Regions from separate parts of the Pseudomonas sp. XS1P51 genome, predicted to be linked through region 1. Evidence: predicted binding sites of a transcription regulator. Region 1 holds the regulator's gene; the other holds the start of a gene.
The links. Region 1 encodes sigma-54, which starts transcription at its own class of promoters, with help from an activator protein. Its sites were predicted from a motif close to ANTGGCATNNANNTTGCTNT; they were not measured.

Region 1 (3,966 bases):
AGGCCGGCGGGCAGGTTGTCGATGCAGTAGTAGCCGTTGTCCTCGAGAACATCGAGTGCGGTACTTTTACCTGAGCCGGAGCGGCCACTGACGATGATCAAACGCATGATTACTGCCCGTTTTGCTCGTCCAGGACAACCTGATACAAGGCTTCATTGCTCGGAGCGCTGCGCAGTTTTTCGCGCACTTCCTTGCGATCGAGCATGCTGGCGATCTGGCGCAGTAGCTCCAGGTGCGCATCGGTGGCGGCTTCCGGGACCAGCAGAACGAACAGCAGGTCAACCGGAGCACCGTCGATGGCGTCGAAATCGATGGGGGCGTCCAGGTGCATCAAGGCACTGATGGGCGAATTGCAGCCCTTGAGGCGGCAGTGAGGGATGGCGATGCCGTTGCCAAAACCGGTGGAACCGAGTTTTTCACGGGCAATCAGAGCCTCGAAGACATCTTGCATCTCCAGATCCGGCACTTCGCGATGGATTAGGTTGGCAATTTGCTCGAGGGCTTTCTTTTTACTGCCGCCCGGCACATTCACGAGGGAACGGCCGGGGGTCAGGATGCTTTCAAGTCGGATCATGGGTTGGGAGTGTTAACGACCGGTTGCACCCTGGAGGAGGCTCTGGGTCTTTTCCTTATGCTTTTTGAGTTGGCGATCCAGCTTGTCGGTCAGCAGGTCGATGGCGGCATACATGTCCGTATGCTCGGCATTGGCGACCACTTCTCCGCCGGGAATATGCAGCGTGGCTTCGATTTTCTGCAGCAGCTTCTCGACGTTCATCGTGACTTGCACGTTGGTGATCTTGTCGAAGTGCCTTTCCAATCGCTCGAGTTTTTCGCCGATGTAGGTGCGCAGGGGTTCGGTCACTTCCAGTTGGTGTCCACTGATGTTGACTTGCATACAGCTTCTCCTTCGTTGCCAGTGCATAAAGCGGCAGGCAGAAATGCCTGCCACTGGAACGCTGTGGCGTGGCCCGTTACATCAACCGCTTACGTTCGCTCGAAGGCGCGATCCCAAGGGATTCGCGGTACTTGGCGACGGTGCGGCGAGCCACCTGAATGCCTTGTGCCTCCAGTAAACCAGCGATCTTGCTGTCACTCAACGGCTTTTTCTGATTTTCCGCTGCAACCAGTTTTTTGATGATCGCGCGGATCGCCGTAGACGAGCATTCACCGCCTTCGGAGGTGCTGACGTGGCTGGAGAAAAAGTATTTCAGCTCATATATGCCCCGAGGGGTATGCATGAATTTTTGCGTGGTTACCCGGGAAATCGTCGATTCGTGCATGCCAACCGCCTCGGCGATGTCATGGAGGACCAACGGTTTCATGGCTTCGTCGCCGTACTCCAGGAAGCCGCGCTGATGCTCGACGATCTGGGTGGCTACTTTCATCAGGGTTTCGTTGCGGCTTTGCAGGCTCTTGATGAACCAGCGAGCCTCTTGCAGCTGATTGCGCATGAAGGTGTTGTCGGCGCTGGTGTCGGCGCGGCGCACGAAGCCGGCGTACTGGGCGTTGACCCGCAACCGTGGCACCGATTCCTGATTCAGCTCTACCAGCCAGCGTTCGTTGTCTTTGCGCACGATGACATCGGGAACGACGTATTCGGCTTCGCTGGACTCGATCTGTGAGCCTGGGCGCGGATTGAGGCTCTGCACCAGTTCGATCACCTGGCGCAGTTCATCTTCCTTGAGCTTCATGCGGCGCATCAACTGGCTGTAGTCGCGGCTGCCGAGCAGGTCGATGTAATCGGTGACCAGGCGTTTGGCTTCGGCCAGCCAAGGGGTCTTGGCGGGCAGCTGGCGCAGTTGCAGCAGCAGGCATTCACCCAGGTTGCGGGCGCCGATGCCGGCGGGCTCGAATTGCTGGATGCGGTGCAGGACGGCTTCGATTTCGTCCAGTTCGATGTCCAGTTCCGGATCGAAGGCTTCGAGGATTTCCTCGAGGGTTTCGTCCAGGTAGCCCTGATTGTTGATGCAGTCGATCAGGGTCACGGCGATCAGGCGATCGGTGTCGGACATCGGCGCCAGGTTCAGTTGCCACAGCAGGTGGCTTTGCAGGCTTTCGCCGGCCGATGTACGGGTGGTGAAGTCCCACTCGTCGTCATCGTTGCTTGGCAGGCTGCTGGCGCTGGTCTGGTAGACGTCTTCCCACGCGGTGTCGACGGGCAGCTCGTTGGGAATGCGTTCGTTCCAGTCACCTTCCTCGAGGTTATCCACCGTCGGGGCGGTTTCCTGGTAGGAGGGTTCCGAAACATCGGCGTTGGGTTGCTGTTCGGCTTTGTCGGCCAAGGGGTCGGCGTTATCGAAGTCGTCGCCTTCTTCCTGGCGTTCGAGCATCGGATTGGACTCCAGGGCCTCCTGGATTTCCTGTTGCAGGTCCAGGGTCGACAATTGGAGCAGGCGGATGGCCTGTTGCAGCTGAGGTGTCATCGTCAGCTGCTGGCCCATTCTCAAGACTAGCGATGGTTTCATGGCAGGGGCTTAACACCTTATTCGCCGGCGCACATGCGCCATCCACTACAGGGCGCCGGAGCGCCAAACATAAGCAAATTATATGCCTGAAACCACAACGTTTGCCTAGAGCGCTGTAACAATAAAAACGTTTAAAGTTTTATTGACGCATTGCCCTTGCTGGTAGCTGAACATCTTTGAGGCGCAACGTTTGCCTGGCGCGCTGTAACAATAAAAAACGGTTGATTTTTTTATCGAGACAAGCTCTCGGCGACTGGCCAGGCACCTGAGCGCTTACAGGCGGAACTCATGGCCCAGATACACTTCCTTGACCAGGTCGTTGGCCAGGATGGTGGCAGAGTCACCTTCTGCGATCAGTTGGCCATCGTTCACGATGTAGGCGGTTTCGCAGATATCCAGGGTTTCACGAACGTTGTGGTCGGTGATCAACACGCCAATGCCCTTGGCCTTGAGGTGATAGATGATCTGTTTGATGTCGCCCACCGAGATCGGGTCCACACCGGCGAAAGGTTCGTCCAGGAGGATGAACTTCGGGTTGGTGGCCAGTGCCCGGGCGATTTCCACGCGACGACGTTCGCCACCGGACAGGCTCATGCCGAGGTTGTCGCGGATGTGGTTGATGTGAAATTCCTGCAGCAGGCTTTCCAGTTCCTTGCGACGACCGGCCTTGTCGAGTTCTTTGCGGGTCTCGAGGATCGCCATGATGTTATCGGCAACTGAAAGTTTGCGGAAGATCGACGCTTCTTGCGGAAGATAGCCGATACCGGCCTTTGCGCGACCGTGCATCGGCTGGTGACTGACGTCCAGGTCATCGATCAGTACGCGGCCCTGATCGGCCTGCACCAATCCGACGATCATGTAGAAGCAAGTGGTTTTGCCGGCGCCGTTGGGACCCAGCAGGCCCACGATCTGACCGCTGTCGATGGACAGGCTTACGTCGCGCACGACCTGGCGGCTCTTGTAGCTCTTGGCCAGATGCTGAGCTTTCAGAGTTGCCATTACTGGGCCTTTTGCTCGTCGGTTTTCTTTTTCGGCTGGATCACCATGTCGATGCGCGGACGCGACTCGGTGACCTTGCTGCCTGTGGCGCGACCGGCGCTCGCAAGCTTTTTGTTGGTGTCGTAGACGATTTTCTCGCCTTGGGTAACGTTGCCATCCTTGTCGATGACCTTGGCGCGATCGATCAGCACGACGCGATCTTGCGAAGCGTGGTACTGGATAGTGATGCCGTACCCCTGAACCGGTTTGGTGTCGCCAGCAGTCTGCACCTGCTCGAAGTAGGCCAGATTGCCCACCGAGGTCACCACGTCGATATCGCCACTCGCGGTGCGGGTGATGGTCACGGTATTGCCGGTGACCTTCATCGAACCCTGGGTGATGATCACATCACCTTTATAGGTGGCAACACCGTTCTTGTCGTCCAGTTGGGCGTCGTCGGCCTGAATGCGGATAGGCTGATCTCTATCGGTCGGCAGAGCCCAGGCGCTCACGCTTCCCAGTG
Region 2 (3,966 bases), 1.1 Mb from region 1:
CTGGCGAGAAGGGGCGAGCTGCCGCTCATGGCGTGCAGCTTGAAACTGCGTGCGTAGGCAACTGGGTCCGAGCCGTCCCAGACCTTGCCGTCGATCAACTGGCTGCTGCGCATGTCCTGATTCCGAGCGGCGACACCAACCGCAGTGGCGGCCTCACGATACAAGTCTAGTTGCTGGACCTGACGGGCCACCGCGAGGTAGTCCGGGTCGTCACGCAATAAACCCCAGCGACGGAACTGGGTCATGAACCACATGCCGTCGGAGAGGTAAGGCAGGTTGACCTCGCCACCACCATGGAAGCGCAGCGCATGCGGATCCTGCCAGCGATTGCCCAGACCGTCGGCGTAGTCACCGAGTAGCCGTGGTTCGATGCAATCGAGTGGCGCATCGAGGTATTGCGGTGCGCTGAGCAATTGCGCGGCACTGCGGCGGTTCTCGGTGCTTTCTTCGATGAAACGGCTGGCCTCCAGAATCGCCATCACCAGTGCCCGGGCGGTGTTGGGGTATTGCTCGACGAAGGCGCGGGTGCAGCCGAGGACTTTTTCCGGGTGATCGGGCCAGATGGTCTGGCTGGTCGCCATCGTAAAGCCGAGATTCTGTTTCACGGCGCTGGCGGACCAGGGCTCGCCGACGCAAAAACCGTCGATACGCCCGGCTTGCAGGTGCGCGACCATTTGCGGCGGTGGCACCACCACGCTGTCGACGTCGTGCAACGGATGGATGCCCTGACTCGCGAGCCAGTAATACAGCCACATGGCGTGGGTGCCGGTCGGAAATGTCTGGGCGAAGGTGAGTTTTGGGCGAGTTTGGTGCACGTGCCGATCCAGTGCTTCAGGACTGGTCACGCCCAGGGCCTGCAAGCCGTGGGAAAGGTTGATGCTTTGGCCGTTGTGGTTCAGGCCCATGAGCACCGACATGTCAGTCGGGGCCACGCCGCCGATGCCCAGGTGCACGGCGTAGATCAAGCCGTACAGGCTGTGGGCGGCGTCGAGTTCGCCACTGACCAGTTTGTCCCGCAGGTTGGCCCATGACGACTGGCGCTTCAGATTGAGGGTCAGCCCGTAGGGCTGGGCGAAACCCTGGGTGGCGGCGACCACCACCGAGGCGCAGTCGCTCAGGGCCATGAAGCCGAGGTTGATTTCAGTCTTTTCCGGGGCATCGCTGCCGTTGACCCAGGCCAGTGGGCCCGCTGTGGTTTCATTCATGGCTAAACACCTTCCAAAAAAAAGCGTCGTCCCAGGCCCTCGCGTGAGCAAAGCCGGGTGACGACGCCATTGTCCTTCCACTCATCCCGTCGTTGGCATGAGTGCTGATGCCTATGCTGGTGCAAGGCATATGCCATCGCCCGCTGATTTTGTCGCACGCCTCGCTTGCGACGCCGATGCCCGGCTATAATCGCCGCCTCATTTCGCCGCCATTCGAGTCAAAGCCGCCCATGTACACCCTGGCCCGTCAGCTGTTGTTCCAACTTTCCCCGGAAACCTCCCACGATCTGTCCCTGGACCTGATCGGCGCGGGCGGGCGTTTGGGCCTCAACGGCTTACTGTGCAAGGCGCCGGCAAAAATGCCGGTGAACGTCATGGGCCTGGACTTTCCGAATCCCGTGGGGCTGGCGGCCGGTCTGGACAAGAACGGCGCAGCCATCGACGGTTTTGCACAATTGGGTTTTGGATTCGTCGAAATCGGCACCATCACCCCGCGTCCGCAGCCGGGCAATCCGAAACCACGGATTTTTCGTCTGCCGGAAGCCGAGGCGATCATCAACCGCATGGGCTTCAACAACCTCGGCGTTGATCACCTGCTGGCCCGCGTGGCCGCGGCCAAGTACAAGGGCGTGCTGGGCATCAACATCGGCAAGAACTTCGATACCCCGGTCGAGCGTGCGGTCGACGACTACCTGATCTGCCTGGACAAAGTCTACGCCCACGCGAGCTACGTGACGGTCAACGTCAGTTCGCCGAACACTCCTGGCCTGCGCAGCCTGCAGTTCGGTGACTCGCTCAAGCAATTGCTGGCTGACCTGGCCACGCGCCGAGCGGAACTGGCGCTGCGCCATGGCAAGCATGTACCGCTGGCAATCAAGATTGCGCCGGACATGACCGACGAAGAAACCGCTCAGGTCGCCCAGGCGTTGATCGAAACCGGGATGGACGCGGTGATCGCCACCAACACTACCCTGAGCCGCGTCGGCGTCGAAGGCATGGAATACGGTGACGAGGCGGGCGGTCTGTCCGGCGCACCGGTTCGTGACAAGAGCACCCACACCGTGAAGGTGCTGGCGGCGGAGCTGGCCGGTCGCTTGCCGATCATCGCCGTGGGCGGTATCACCGAAGGCAAGCACGCAGCTGAGAAAATCGCTGCGGGTGCGAGCCTGGTGCAGATCTACTCCGGTTTCATCTACAAAGGCCCGGCGCTGATTCGCGAGTCCGTCGATGCCATAGCAGCCCTGCGCTAAACCCTGTGGGAGCGAGCCTGCTCGCGATGACGGACTTACAGCTGACATTGTTGTTGAATGTCACACCGCTATCGCGAGCAGGCTCGCTCCCACAGGTGTGTTGGGCTCAAGGTGGAATTTTGGGGGCATAAAAAAGGGCTCCTCGAAGGAGCCCCTGGGCCGGAGCCCGCCGCCCGGATGGGGCGTGCGTGGTAAGTCGTTACGTAATCAGATTGTCGTGTCGGAGTGTGTGCCCTGTGTTAGCCGACGGCGTGAAGTTCGTTGAGTCTGTGGATTCCCGCAGTGCCGGTCATACCGTCCCAGTTGTCGCCTCGTCCTTCTCGCCAGCCGTTAATCCAGGCTTGGCGTACCGACGGTAGAGTAAATGGGCAAAGCTCACGGGATTTGCCACCAACGCCATATTGATATCCGCGCAAAAATGCTCTTTCCAACGGATCACGCTTAAGTCTTCTCATAGGGTGTTGCCCTCACTTGTTGACTGTATTTATCGCGTCGACCTCAATTGAGGTCTGGCAGAAAAACTCCTGCCGTTGGGGCTCGCTGCCGGCGTCGCGAGCCAAGGTGTTGACGTCGTTGCGGCGTCAACCTGTGTTGAGTTCTAACCAATGCGTCACATCGAGGGAATGATCGTTTTGTCATAAGGACGTAACGATAAAGATGGTAAAGCCATAAGTAACACGATGTTTGTCCCGTGTTTATTGGTCAAACCCCTGTATGATCGGCCCCCCGCAGGATGATGGAGTTAATTCTTTGATGAGAATTTCTCGCGTTGCAGTGAGCATTATTCGACGAAGGGTCGACTTATGACATTTTGTTGCATCAACTTTTTTATCTGCCTTTGCATCTAAGCTCTTTTAACCCGAGCAGCAAGGGTGGGACGGCACACCTTCGTGCCACGCGGGCGCTCTTTTAGAAAAGCGCCTGATTGAAAACCGGGTCGGCAATGCGTTGCCGGCTCACTTAGCTAAAGGTTCTGGAATTCCCATGTCCGATCGTTTCGAACTCTTCCTCACTTGCCCAAAAGGCCTTGAAGGCCTGCTCATCGAGGAAGCCGTCGGGCTTGGCCTTGAAGAGGCGCGTGAGCACACCTCTGCCGTGCGCGGCATGGCGACCATGGAAACCGCTTATCGCCTGTGCCTGTGGTCGCGCCTGGCGAACCGGGTGCTGCTGGTGCTCAAGCGTTTCCCGATGAAGGACGCCGAAGACCTCTACCACGGCGTGCTCGATATCGAGTGGCAAGACCACATGCTCAACGACGGAACCCTCGCCGTTGAATTCAGCGGTCACGGCTCGGGCATCGACAACACCCACTTCGGCGCCTTGAAGGTCAAGGACGCCATCGTCGACAAACTGCGCACCCCGCAAGGCGACCGTCCGTCCATCGACAAGCTCAACCCGGACTTGCGCATTCACCTGCGCCTGGACCGTGGCGAAGCGATCCTGTCCCTTGACTTGTCCGGCCACAGCCTGCACCAGCGCGGCTATCGATTGCAGCAGGGCGCGGCGCCGCT

Region 2: a site for sigma-54 is predicted at 1,324-1,343, ahead of ACYZUD_RS33345 (CmpA/NrtA family ABC transporter substrate-binding protein). Genes of this name have one in related genera too.

The regions. Positions count from the first base shown of each region.
Region 1 is NZ_CM142707.1:6,113,125-6,117,090, forward strand. It holds gene rapZ (RNase adapter RapZ) at 1-107, opposite strand, end outside; gene ptsN (PTS IIA-like nitrogen regulatory protein PtsN) at 110-574, opposite strand; gene hpf (ribosome hibernation-promoting factor, HPF/YfiA family) at 587-895, opposite strand; gene ACYZUD_RS28300 (RNA polymerase factor sigma-54) at 972-2,465, opposite strand; gene lptB (LPS export ABC transporter ATP-binding protein) at 2,739-3,464, opposite strand; gene lptA (lipopolysaccharide transport periplasmic protein LptA) at 3,464-3,966, opposite strand, start outside.
Region 2 is NZ_CM142707.1:7,212,475-7,216,440, forward strand. It holds gene ACYZUD_RS33345 (CmpA/NrtA family ABC transporter substrate-binding protein) at 1-1,205, opposite strand, end outside; gene ACYZUD_RS33350 (quinone-dependent dihydroorotate dehydrogenase) at 1,436-2,455, shown strand; gene rmf (ribosome modulation factor) at 2,695-2,910, opposite strand; gene rlmKL (bifunctional 23S rRNA (guanine(2069)-N(7))-methyltransferase RlmK/23S rRNA (guanine(2445)-N(2))-methyltransferase RlmL) at 3,440-3,966, shown strand, end outside.